2 regions of the Specibacter sp. NPDC078709 genome follow, and region 1 is predicted to be linked to the other one. Evidence: predicted binding sites of a transcription regulator. Region 1 holds the regulator's gene; the other holds the start of a gene.

What was found. Region 1 encodes LexA, which represses DNA repair genes until DNA is damaged. Its sites were predicted from a motif close to TCGAACANNTGTTCGA; they were not measured.
Region 2: the regulator LexA is predicted to act here: its motif matches at 2,280-2,295, upstream of AB0P14_RS15935 (LysM peptidoglycan-binding domain-containing protein).

What each region holds. Positions count from the first base shown of each region.
Region 1 is NZ_JBFBLU010000001.1:63,252-69,657, reverse strand. Features, by position in the region: gene hflX (GTPase HflX) at 1-1,124, shown strand, start outside; gene AB0P14_RS00305 (ATP-dependent DNA helicase) at 1,117-3,141, shown strand; gene lexA (transcriptional repressor LexA) at 3,416-4,105, opposite strand; gene AB0P14_RS00295 (LysM peptidoglycan-binding domain-containing protein) at 4,439-4,924, shown strand; gene AB0P14_RS00290 (histidinol-phosphate transaminase) at 5,001-6,098, shown strand; gene hisB (imidazoleglycerol-phosphate dehydratase HisB) at 6,288-6,406, shown strand, end outside.
Region 2 is NZ_JBFBLU010000010.1:40,553-46,958, forward strand. Features, by position in the region: gene AB0P14_RS15930 (PASTA domain-containing protein) at 1-410, opposite strand, end outside; gene AB0P14_RS15935 (LysM peptidoglycan-binding domain-containing protein) at 533-2,179, opposite strand; gene AB0P14_RS15940 (Rv2175c family DNA-binding protein) at 2,342-2,695, shown strand; gene AB0P14_RS15945 (polyprenyl synthetase family protein) at 2,815-3,918, opposite strand; gene AB0P14_RS15950 (hypothetical protein) at 4,002-4,562, opposite strand; gene dinB (DNA polymerase IV) at 4,763-5,920, shown strand; gene AB0P14_RS15960 (DUF3040 domain-containing protein) at 6,172-6,406, shown strand, end outside.

The sequences.
Region 1 (6,406 bases):
CGGCAACGTTCTTGGGACAGGGCAAGGCCCAGGAACTCAAGGAGATGGTGCACGCCACCGGCGCAGACACCGTGGTCATTGACGGTGACCTCTCACCGTCCCAGCGGCGCACGCTTGAAGAGGTTGTCAAGGTTAAGGTTATTGACCGGACTGCACTGATTCTGGATATTTTTGCCCAGCATGCCCAATCCCGTGAAGGCCGGGCTCAAGTTGAACTGGCCCAGATGGAATACCTTTTGCCACGACTGCGTGGCTGGGGTGAATCCATGTCTCGTCAGGCTGGTGGCCGGGTGGGTGCTGCAGGTGGCGGTATTGGTTCCCGTGGTCCCGGTGAAACAAAGATGGAACTGGACCGACGCAAGATCCGCACCCGCATGGCGAAACTGCGCCGCGAGATCGCAGCAATGGCTCCTGCCCGGGAAACCAAACGCGCCAACCGCAAACGCAACAATGTGCCTTCAGTGGCCATTGCCGGCTACACCAATGCTGGCAAGTCCTCGCTGCTGAACCGTCTCACTGATGCGGGCGTGCTCGTGGAGAACGCACTGTTCGCAACACTGGATCCAACGGTCCGTAAAACCGAGACTTCTGACGGCTTGGGCTACACCTTGGTTGACACTGTCGGGTTTGTCCGCGCACTGCCCACCCAACTGGTGGAAGCCTTCCGCTCCACTTTGGAGGAAGTCGCCGACGCGGATCTGATCCTGCACATTGTCGATGCTTCCCACCCAGACCCGGAGGGGCAGATCTCTGCGGTTCGCTCGGTGTTTGCCGAAGTCGAGGCACTGCAGATCCCGGAAATCATCATCCTGAACAAGGTAGATATCGCCGATCCCTTTGTGGTGGAGCGTCTTCGCCAGCGTGAGTCCCGCTCTGTGGTGGTCTCGGCCAGGACAGGACAAGGCATCGAGGAGTTGCTCGAAGCCATCAAGGAAGGGATTCCGCACCCCAGCGTCGTGCTGACATTGCTGGTCCCTTATGACCGTGGCGATGTGCTGAACAAATTGCATCGCAGCGATGCTGAGATCATCAGTCTGGAACATGGAGAGCAGGGCACCTTGGCTCAGGTTCGTGTCCGTGAAGACTTGGCTGCAGAGGTTGAACCGTTTGTCCAGCATGCCTGATAGTGAACTTTCGCAGCAGGCACTGGACCTTTTGGATCGGGCCGTTGACGCCATGGGCGGGCAACGCCGCGATGGCCAGCATGAAATGGTACGCCGGGTAGTTGCCGCTCTTGAGAGCGGGGACCACCTGCTGGTTCAGGCGGGCACGGGGACCGGAAAGTCCCTCGCCTACCTGATACCACTGATCGTCAACTCCCTGACCAGCGACAAGCCTGCGGTGATTGCCACCGCCACCCTTGCCCTCCAAGCACAGATCGTGGGCAGGGACGTACCTAGGTTGTTGGCTACCCTGAAACCGATGTTGCCGCGGGCCATTGACGTTGCTTTAGTCAAGGGCCGCAGCAACTATGTGTGCCGGCAAAAACTGGCAGGTGGTTTCCCTACCGAAGACACCGGCGAGGGCGCCCTTTTTAGTCTTGGCGAAGACAACGTGGCTCACCCTCCCAGTGCCACCTCCGGGCCCACCTCACAGCTCGGCAAGGAAGTGGTGCGTCTGCGCGAATGGGCGCAGGAAACAGACACCGGCGACAGGGACGAGATTGTTCCGGGAGTGACGGACAAAGCCTGGCGGCAGGTCTCTGTAACCTCCATGGAATGTCTGGGCGCCCAGAAGTGCCCGATGGCTACCGAGTGCTTCTCGGAGCTGGCCCGTGCCCGCGGAGCAGAGGCTGACATTGTGGTCACCAACCACGCCATGCTGGCCATCAGTGCCTTTGAAGGCATCGCCGTGCTTCCCGACTATGACGTGGTGGTGGTCGATGAAGCACATGAGCTCCAGGATCGCGTAACAGGCGCGGTCACCGGGCAACTCTCTGTGCAGATGGTGCAGGCGGCGGCGTCAAGCACGCGCAAGCACACCGCTGTTTCCGTGGACGCCTTGCAGGCCAGCGCCGCGGCACTGGACCTTGCCTTAGCTGGTGTTCCCGAGGGGCTATTCCCACAGGGGCTCAACGAGGTGCAATCTCAAGCTGTGGAGCAATTGCGTGACGCGGTACGTGCCGCCTTGTCCGATTCTAAGCCTGAGGGTAATGCTGCCGCCGACGGCGGGCGTTCGATTGCCCGATCCAGGCTCAATCTGATCTTCGATTTGTGCGAGCGTCTGCTGGTTGCCAATGATGCCCGTGAGGTGGTGTGGGCCTCGCGGCCGGGTTCCTTCGCACCGGGCAAGGGCTATCAGAAGGCGGATGAAAATGAGCCGGCAGTGCTCAACATCGCACCCTTGAGCGTGGCGATGAAATTGCGGGAGGGCTTGTTTGCCGATCGGACGGTAGTGCTCACCTCGGCCACTCTTGCTATTGGCGAGTCCTTCCAAGCCACAGCTGGCGGGCTCGGTCTTTTGGGGCCCAGCGCTCCCACTTGGACGGGGGCCGATGTCGGTTCGCCGTTCGACTACCCCAAACAAGGCATGCTCTATGTCGCCGCCCATCTGCAGAAACCCGGCTTCGGGATGTCCGCTGAGCAATTAGATGAATTGGAAGCGCTCATCACCGCCGCCGGTGGCGGAACCTTGGCTCTGTTCTCTTCGCGGCGTGCTGCAGAAGACGCAGCCGAGAAGCTCCGCAAAAAGCTCAAGGTGAAGATCCTGTGCCAGGGGGACTCCTCCATGTCCGGGCTCATTAAACAGTTCGCCGATGAACCGGACACCTGCCTGTTCGGTACCATGTCGCTCTGGCAAGGTGTTGATGTGCAAGGAGCCTCCTGCCGTCTGGTGGTGATAGATAGGATCCCGTTCCCGCGCCCGGATGATCCGCTGGTCACTGCCCGCGCCCGTGCCGTGGCGCAAAGTGGCGGCGACGGATTTATTGCCATCTCTGCCACCCATGCAGCGGTGCGCCTCGCGCAGGGGGTGGGCCGGTTGATCCGTTCCAGCCAAGACCGGGGCGTGGTTGCTGTACTTGATTCCCGTCTGGCCAATGCCAGCTACGGCGGTTTCCTGCGTGCCGCTCTACCGCCTTTCTGGTCCACTAAGGACAGAACCGTGGCGTTGGGCGCGCTGAAGCGGCTCTCCGGCAAGTAGTGCCACCCACGAAGGCAGGGTTACGGGCTGGATTTGAAAACGCAGATGATGCCATGAAAATCGCGGATTTGTCGCGTCTTCTGCAGTCTCGAACTGGTTAAGCGCGTCATCTGCTGTTTGGAAGCAGAAGCCACTGACACTCCGGGCTGTACACACATTTTGGCTGCCACACACGAAGGCACCCCATCAGCTCATGAGCTGACGGGGTGCCTTCGTACTTCTTCGGCACGCGCCAACGGCGGCCGGCTATCGGTTTTTTCGTTAGAGACTTCGGTTAGAGGCTTCGCAGCACCGAGACGACCTTGCCCATGATGGTGGCATGGTCGCCCAGAATCGGCTCATAGCGAGTGTTCTGTGGCAGGAGCCAGGTGTGACCGTCACGCTGACGGAACGTCTTGACGGTCGCCTCATCCTCGAGCAATGCCGCCACAATGTCGCCGTTGTTGGCTGTTGGCTGTTGACGCACAACAACCCAGTCGCCGTCGCAGATGGCGGCGTCGATCATGGAATCACCCTGGACCCTGAGCATGAACAATTCACCGCTGCCCACGATCTGCCGCGGCAAAGGCATGATGTCATCCACTGACTGATCAGCCAAGATGGGGCCACCTGCTGCGATGCGGCCCACGAGAGGCACAAAAGCGGTGTCCGAAGAACTGCTCAGCTCGGCAAAGTTCAGACCGTTCGAACTGCGCAGAGTCTTCGGTGCGCTAACGCCTTCGATTTCGACAACTCCGCTGTCCAATACCAGCGGGATGAGAACTTCCATGGCGCGGGGACGCTTGGGATCACGGCGCAAATAGCCGTGGCGCTCCAACTGGGTCAGCTGATGAGTGACGCTGGAAAGGCTAGCCAGCCCCACGGAATCGCCAATTTCGCGCATTGAGGGCGGGTAGCCCTTGTCGGCAATGCACCGTTGGATGCACTCGAGAATTTTCTTCTGCCTTACCGTCAGGCCCTTCATTCCAGCGCGGCTGGGTGCTTGGGGAATGCGGTGCGGCGGGTCTGGAAGCGCCATGGTTCCGTCGGTCCTTTCGTGGCTGCCCTGAACAATGTCAGTGCCTGCTGGTGGACTGCATCTAGCGGCCAATCCTTGTTCTGCAAGTTTAAGCCACGAAGAGACGAATTTCAAACATTTGTTCTATTTGCTCTTGGCAAGTGTCGTCTATAGATGCTAAAACTGTACTAGTAGCAAATTAGAACATACGTTCTATCGAAGATGTTGAGTGTGGAATCTTGGTCCGATGGCTGCAGTTGGCCCCTGGGCAGTGGATTCACGGTGAAAGGACCAGAAGTCATGAACGCATTGCTTATCTCCCACGCATCCTTTGGCGTGTCCCTGCCCGGCCCTGCACCGACCATGGATCGTGCTGCCCAACATGGAGCTGTTCGATCAGGGGAAGTGAAGATCGGTGGAGCAGATTGTGGCACAGCGGACTTCGCTGGCAGCACTCGGCTCAGCTTGACCCGTCGTGGTCGGTTGGTGTTCTTCGGCATCCCGACTCTCGCTGTCGCGGCGCTGATCTTGTTTGTCTCCTTTGCCATCATGGCCGGATCTCTCGCGAGTCCGGCAAACGCGGCCGCTGAGGTGAAGGCGGTCAACATGGCCGACTACGCCGTCGCCGTGACGGTCTTGCAGGGCGACAGCTTGTGGAGCATTGCCGGTGCTGCCGATCCCACCCGCGATGTACGCCATGTGGTTCGCGAAATCGTTGCACTGAACGATCTGGGCACCGGTGTCCTGCAGGCAGGTCAGCGGCTTTACGTTCCCATCCCGAAGTAGCGCTCCTGCAGGTGATGGTGTCCGCATTGTGTCGCCGTTTCGAACTTTTCCACGGCAAGCAAATATGCTGGAGGGCATGGACCAGTTTGAACGCCTAAGTCAATTGCCGCTTCGTGACGACTTGCGTGGACAGCACCCCTACGGTGCACCTCAGCTTGATGTTCCGGTGCTGCTGAATGTTAATGAAAACACCTTTGGTGTTCCGGCCGATGCCAAGGAAGCAATCCTTGCAGCAGTGGCCGAAGAGCTAAATGGTCTCAACCGCTACCCGGACAGAGAATTCACCGTTCTGCGCCAAGAGCTGGCGGCTTATCTTGGCCACGGCTTGAGTGAAGATAATCTTTGGGCGGCCAATGGATCCAATGAAGTGCTCCAGCAGTTACTGCAGGCATTCGGAGGTCCGGGCCGCACCGTCATGGGATTCCCTCCCACATATTCCATGTATCCGCTACTCGCCAGCGGAACCGGGACAGGCTACATCGCTGGTGTTCGCGCCCAGGACTACAGTCTTTCTGCGGAATCTGCCGCCGAGCAGGTTCGCCAGCATGCTCCGAACCTCGTGTTCCTCTGCTCGCCCAACAATCCCACCGGAACGGCTTTGGGCCTGGACGTTGTGGAAGCCGTCTATGCAGCCGGCGAGGCATCTCAAACAGTGGTTATTGTTGACGAGGCCTACGCAGAATTTGCCCACACAGGAACCGAGAGTGCTCTGAGCTTGCTCGAGGGGCGGCCTCGACTGGTGGTCTCACGCACCATGAGCAAGGCCTTCGCCTTAGCAGGGGCACGACTGGGATACCTGGCTGCTGCGCCGGAAGTCACCGACGCCCTGCGTCTGGTCCGCCTGCCCTACCACCTCTCCGCCATTACCCAAGCAACAGCTGTGGCAGCCCTACGGCACTCCACCTCACTGCTAGCCAATGTCGAACAGATCAAAGTCCAGCGGGACCGGATCGTCAAGGAGCTCATTGCTCTAGGGCTTAGCCCGGCGCCGTCCGATTCAAACTTTGTCTTCTTTGGTGGACTTGAGAATCCGCATGCGGTCTGGGAAGCCTTGCTGGCCGACGGCGTACTCATTCGCGACGTTGGAATTCCGGGCCACTTGCGTGTCACGGCAGGTACGGAAGCCGAGACCACAGCTTTCCTTGAAGGACTGCGCGCCTTCCTTGCCGCCTGAGGACGCTTTTTAATTCTGTGAGGAGGATCCGCCGTCGAACATGGCTGGTTCCTTCTCGCCAGGGGAGAGGTTTGGGTATAACCATGTCTTCTCTCCTAAACTGGTAGCACTACACCAATTCGTTTACGCGCCCGTCCCTGCCCGGCAACTGCCGGCTGCGAAGGCGCACCACAACAAAGGACTGCCGCAATGACTCAGAACAGCCCGAATCCCGGCCAGGGACGCACTGCCCGCCTGGAGCGTGCCACGAGCGAGTCAAGCGTCATGGTGGAGATCAACCTCGACGGCACCGGCGTGTCAAACATTGA
Region 2 (6,406 bases), on a different contig from region 1:
AGACCGGCGCTGTGCGCGGCGGCGAGACCTTCCACAATCGGATCCAGCAAGTCCAGTGCTTGTCGGGGGCTCAACGCACCTTGCTTGTTGATGACATCCCGAAGCGTGTAGCCGTCAATAAACTCAAATACCAGGTAGGCGTGTTCGGGGCCCACGCCGTGATCATGAATCTGCACCACGTGCGGGTGCGAGAGGCTGGCGGCGCTTTGGGCTTCCCGGCTCAACCTAGCAATGAACGCCTGATCGGCGCCTAGATGCGGGTGCAGGATCTTCAGCGCAATATTACGGTGCAGCCGCAAGTCCTTGGCCAAGTACACAGTGGACATGCCACCGTGCGCCACCTGGGACAAGACCAGGTAGCGTCCATCAATCGTTTGCCCGACGCGGGGGTCGGTAGATCCATCGTGCACACTTGTAGTTTAGAAGCACAAAACGAAAGGGGCCGCCAGCAACACTGTGCTGGGGCCCCTTTTCGTTGAGAGCGTACTCTGTGGCTATGCCACCGTAGCTATGGTGCTAGCGAACTTTGGTGCTAGCGGAATGTTGCCCGCTTCGCCTTGATGCCGGCAACGTAGTTCACCGTGTCAGCGAACATCCCATTCACGCTGACCGAGTACTGCCCCTGGTAGTAGCCGGCAATGGCCAGATCCTCGTTGGCGGCGCCGCGCAGCAGGGCCCGAATGATGGCCACACCAGCTGTCACATTGTCGTAGGGGTCCAGCAGGTTCAGCTTGCGTCCTACCAGCCCGGATGCCCAATCGCCGGCGTCGGGAATTACCTGCATGGTGCCGATGGCATTTGCGGGGGAGACCGACTGGTGGTTGAAGCTGGATTCCTGCTGGGCGAAGGCCAAGGCCAACGCCGGGTCAACACCCATCTGGGATGCCGTGCTGGAGACGATCTGCTTCATCTGTTCCCGAGTGGGTGAGGGGGCTGCGAGCAGGGCGGCCTTGTTCTTGTTGGCGTCGGCAACCACTGCGGCAGGGTAGGTGTAGTGCAGGAAGGTGCTGGGCACTTCCTGGTCCGGGGTCAGGCCGGGGGCCGGGGTGATGGGCGTGATGGAACTTGAACTGGCTTTCAAGCCGGGGATTGAAAGGACCTTGCCGGGGTAGATGACGGCACTGGCGCTGATGCCATTGGCAGCAACCAGAGCAGAGACGCTGACCCCGTGCTTGGCGGCGATTGCGCTGAGCGTGTCACCGGACTTGATGGTGTACTTCCCGGACGTGGCTGCCTGTGCGGCCGGCGCGGTAGCCGTGCTCGACGGGGCGGCGGCCGCGGCTGTTCCGCCCACCTTGATCTTCTGGCCGGGGTAGATGATGGAGCTGCCGTTGAGTCCGTTGAGGGAGAAGATCGAGCTGAGGCTGATGTTGTGTTTGCTCGCGATTGCGCTGAGCGTGTCACCGGACTTGACGGTGTAGCTGCTGGAGCTGGTCGAGCTAGCCGGTGTACTTGCGGCCGGTGTGGTAGCCGTGCTCGACGGCGCGGCAGCCGCGGCTGTTCCGCCCACCTTGATTTTCTGGCCGGGGTAGATGATGGAGCTGCCGTTGAGTCCGTTGAGGGAGAAGATCGAGCTGAGGCTGATGTTGTGTTTGCTCGCGATTGCGCTGAGCGTGTCACCGGACTTGACGGTGTAGCTGCTGGAACTAGTACCCGTAGCCGTTTTGGTGGTTGTGCTCGCGTTCGCCGCAGCGTCGTTGGCGCCGGAGACCACCAAGACCTGTCCGGGGTGAATGATGGAGGATGCCGAAAGCTTGTTCAAGGTCAGCACCGAGGCCGTGCTGACGCCGTGATTGGCTGCGATCGCAGAAACGGTGTCCCCGGAACGTACGGTGTAGCGAACCGTTGGCTGGTTCTGAGTCGCCCGCGCCTGTGCGCTGTGGGCCCCCGCGTTCTGGAACTTGGCGGTCACCGCCGTTGGTACAGAGCTGGCCACTACGGTGGCAGAGATGCTCTGAGCCTTGCTCTGAGCTTGGGCAGAGCGAGCCTGAATTGCTGCCAGAACATCTGCCGAGTTTAGTGCTCCGTGATTCCCGTGTGGCTGCGCCCCGGTTTGGACGGGGGCAGCGGTCGCAGGAACCGCCATAGCCAGGGACGAGAGCATTACAACGGGGATGGCTGCTGTGGCAACTGCTGCAAGCTGTTTGCCGGAAGTGGCAGACGGGCGTGGGGGAGTCATGGGTGCGGACCTCGGGTTTCCGTTGCTGACGGTACTAGTGGTGTTGATGTTACTAGTGTGACTAATGAGAATTTACACCAAAGGGCGGTACAAAGGGAGCTCGAATGTGGATTCAAGCACAATATTCATACGCAAGATGCCAAAATGTGGGAACCTTTGTGAGTGAGTAATCTTGAATCTGTAGTCAGTGAATGGCTGCCCCTGCCCGATGTTGCCGAAAAACTAAATGTTTCGGTAACCAAAGTCCACGCCCTCGTCAAGGACGGATCCTTGCTGGCCGCACGTGTGGGAGAGCGCAATATCCGCGCGGTTCCCGCAGCGTTCATCGTTGAGGATCACATCTTGGAAAGCTTGCGAGGCACTATCTCTGTGCTTCAAGATGCAGGTTTTGAAGATGAGGAAGCCATCACTTGGCTGTTCACGGCAGACGAATCCCTGCCCGGGCGTCCGATTGACGCCTTGCACGCAGGCCGGAAAACAGAAATCCGCCGGCGCGCCGCCGCACTCGGCTGGTAATACTCACTCACGCTGCTGCCTTGCTTCGGCAAGAAGCAGCGTGAGTGCAGCTGGCACTGTATTACATCCGCGGGAGCGGCACTGTATTACATCCGCTGGAGCGGCGACATCAGCCCGGCTCAGGACGTTCTGGAAACGGCGCTCTGGCCTAGGGTTAGCAATGCTTCGCGTACCGCAGCTTCGACGGGAAGTTCCGCCAGAGCAGTGAACGCCTCTTGGCTCAGCCCGGAAATCATGGCCTCGGTGTTTTCCAATGCCCCGGATTCAACCATGATGGCGCACATCCGGGCCACCTCTGCTTCGCTCAAATCCTGGCGGCCCAAATTCTGGTCTACAAAGTCACGATCCTGCGCTGAGGTAGCGTCAATGGTTAGGCCAACCAAAACTGTGCGCTTGCCTTCGCGTAGATCGTCGCCGGCAGGCTTGCCCGTCTTGGCCGGATCCCCAAACACGCCCAGGACGTCGTCGCGTAGCTGGAAAGCCTCTCCTAAAGGCAACGCGAAAGCACTGTAACCCTTCAACATGGCCTCGTCGGCCCCGGCCAGGGCACCGCCCATCACCAGGGGGTGTTCTGAGGAATACTTGGCGCTCTTAAAGCGAATGATGGCTGAAGCCCTGGCCACGGCCGTTTCATGAGGTTCTGACGGGCCGGCAACTTCTTCGAGAATGTCAAGGTACTGCCCGGCCATCACCTCGGTGCGCATGAGGTTGAAAACCTCACGCGCCCGGCTGGTGGCTCCGGCGCCGATGCGCGAAAACATTTCTTCACTGAGCGACAAGCACAGATCGCCCGTGAGAATGGCAGCGGCATGACCAAACCGCTCCTCGTCCAAGGACCAGGCGCTATCGGTGTGCAAGGTGCTGAATTGTTTGTGCACGCTGGGACCGCCGCGGCGAGTATCTGAACGATCAATGATGTCGTCATGGATCAAGGCAGCGGCCTGGAATAATTCCAGGGCCGCGCCCGCCTGAACGATGGCCTCGGCATCAGGAGCCCCTCCGGCTCCGCGCCAACCCCAGTAACACAGCAGCGCACGCATGCGCTTGCCACCGGTGACCAAGGTCTTGATGGAGTCAACAAGGACCAACGTCGCCGGGGAAATTTGTGCCAAAAGCTGGTGCTTCTCCGCCAGAAAACTATTGAGCTGCGCTGCCACCGCCCCAATGTAGGCGTCATGCTCGCCTGCGGGAGAGATCAGGGGCAGGCCAGGCTTTTGGTTCATGCTTTCAAGATTCCTTGCTGTGGTGGTTGCCAGCCATGGGCGGCGATGGGTTGCTGGGAGGGCCTGATTGAGGGGCCGAGAGCTTACTTCAATGACCCCGGCAGCAGCGTGGCTCCAGCGGTGAAGGTGGATGTACCGGAGGTGACCACCACCGAAACGGTGACGATTTCCTGGCCATCGGCCCTAACGTAGGTTTTCAGAGGGACACCGTCCACGGCATCGCCAGGCTGGGCCTTGAATCCCTGAGCTGTTAGCGAGGTGGTGTAGAACTCCAGGATCTGTGCCGGTGTTTCCGTAGTGGTTGCTGTCACTTGGGCTACGGAAACAGTTGCTCCCTTTTCAAGGCTCGAGGCCTGAATGGCAGCCCCCTTGGGCAAAGGAAGTACCTGGGTGGGGAAGCCGGCCACCAACTCCTTGACAGCTGTTTCCGCCGAGGGGGCGGGCGTGCCAGAGGCAGAGGCAGCCGCAGAAGCCGATGAGTCCGTCGCTGAAGGAGCGGGCGCTGAAGTGGAGGCTGTGGTGGGCGGAACATCCTGGCCAGCCGGGCTTGAGCACGCACCCAAGAACAAGGCGGCAGAGACTGTTGCGGCTGCTACAAGCTGCCTGCGGCGGGAGGGCAGTGCCCGAAGCGGGGTGGGATTCATGACTGTTTTCCTTAGCTGCCGGTGCCGGTGCGGTGACATCTTGACCAGTTTACCCATGTTGAGCGAAGGCGTACCGGCCCGTGTTGCGCAGCTCACTCGCAGATGGTCGCAGCCTAAACCCGGATCACTAGACTAGAAGGGTGAATCAACCCGAGCAGCCAGCGGATCCGCCCGTCCCCGTCCAGGACGGCTGCACCATCATGCATGTAGACATGGATGCCTTCTTTGTTTTAGTGGAACTGCGTACACGGCCCGAGCTCAAGGGCAAGATGGTCATAGTGGGCCACCCTGAGGGGCGATCGGTGGTGTTGTCAGCTTCCTACGAAGCACGCGCCCGCGGCGTCCGCTCGGCCATGCCCATGGTGACGGCCCAACGGATGTGCCCGAACGCCGTCGTCATTGCTCCTCAACATCAGCTCTACCAGCAAGTCTCTGGTCAAATCATGGAGATCTTCCACTCCATTACGGCCACGGTGGAACAGCTCAGCGTCGATGAGGCGTTCCTGGACATCAGCGGTTCGCTACGTCGATTGGGGACCCCGTTGGAGATCGGTGCCCTGATTCGGGCCCGCATTGCCGCCGAACTGGGCATCACCGCCTCCGTAGGCATCGCGGCCAGCAAATTTGTTGCCAAAGTGGCCTCTACTCGCTGCAAGCCTAACGGGATGCTGCTGATCGAAAAGAACCGCACGGTGGAGTATTTACATACTCTGCCCGTGGAGGCGCTCTGGGGTGTCGGGGCCAAGACCCGCGAGACATTGGCCCGGCTGGGCATCTTCACCGTGGCCGATCTTGCCGCTACGCCGGTCTCCGCGCTGCAACGGGCGTTGGGCAGTAGCGGCGCCAATCTGCATGCTCTCGCTTGGGGGATTGACCCCAGGCCCGTCACCCCCGAGCATCAGGAGAAGAGCATTGGGGCCGAAGAGACTTTTGCTCATGACACGCACGACGACGTCATTCTCACCCGTGAGTTGTTGCGGCTCTCGCACCGGGTCGCTGCAAGGCTGCGGCAATCGGAGCTGAGTGGGCGGACCGTGGCGCTGAAACTAAAATATGCAGACTTCTCCGCTGTCAGCCGCTCCCGGACTCTGGGGACGGCCACTGATAGCTCAGCCGCCATTTACGCTGCCGCCGTGGCACTGTTGCAGGGGCTGGGTCCCAGGGGGCAGGCCGTGCGACTGATCGGGGTGCGCATGGAAAAGTTAGAAGCGCTCGATGAGGTTCCGCTGCAATTGGAACTCGATCCTCGGGACGGGAATTCGCGCAACGCCGAAGTGGTGGGCGATGCCATTGCGGCACGTTTTGGAAACGCCAAAATTGGCCCCGCTAGGCTCCTCAAGCCCCGAGATTCCGCGTAGTATGCGGTGGCTGCGCGGGGCCGGCCAACTACTGAGTCACAGCAATGTCACACTGGGTTTCAGTTCGGCAAGAACACGCCTATTGTTAGTAGTAGTAGGAGTTGACTCTTTGATGACTTCAACATTGTTGGCACTCCAGCCGTGCCAGGGACGCAGCGATTACCGACGCGACACTGAACCAGCGGGAACCAATAACGCTGTTAAGACGTTAACGAGACAAACGCCACGGCCCTGACCTGAAGGAGGTCGTCATGCCCCTCTCCGAGCACGAGCAGAGACTGCTGGATCAATTAGAGCAGCAGCTGCATGCTGAAGATCCCAAATTTGCACATGCCTTGTCGAGCTCACCCACGCGCTCAATGTCAACGCGAAACATTGTCATCGGAGTTCTGGTGATGATTGCCGGACTGCTAGTGCTGCTGGCTGGCGTCGCAACGCATCTGATCGTGGTGGGTATTCTCGGGTTTCTCCTCATGGGAGCAGGTG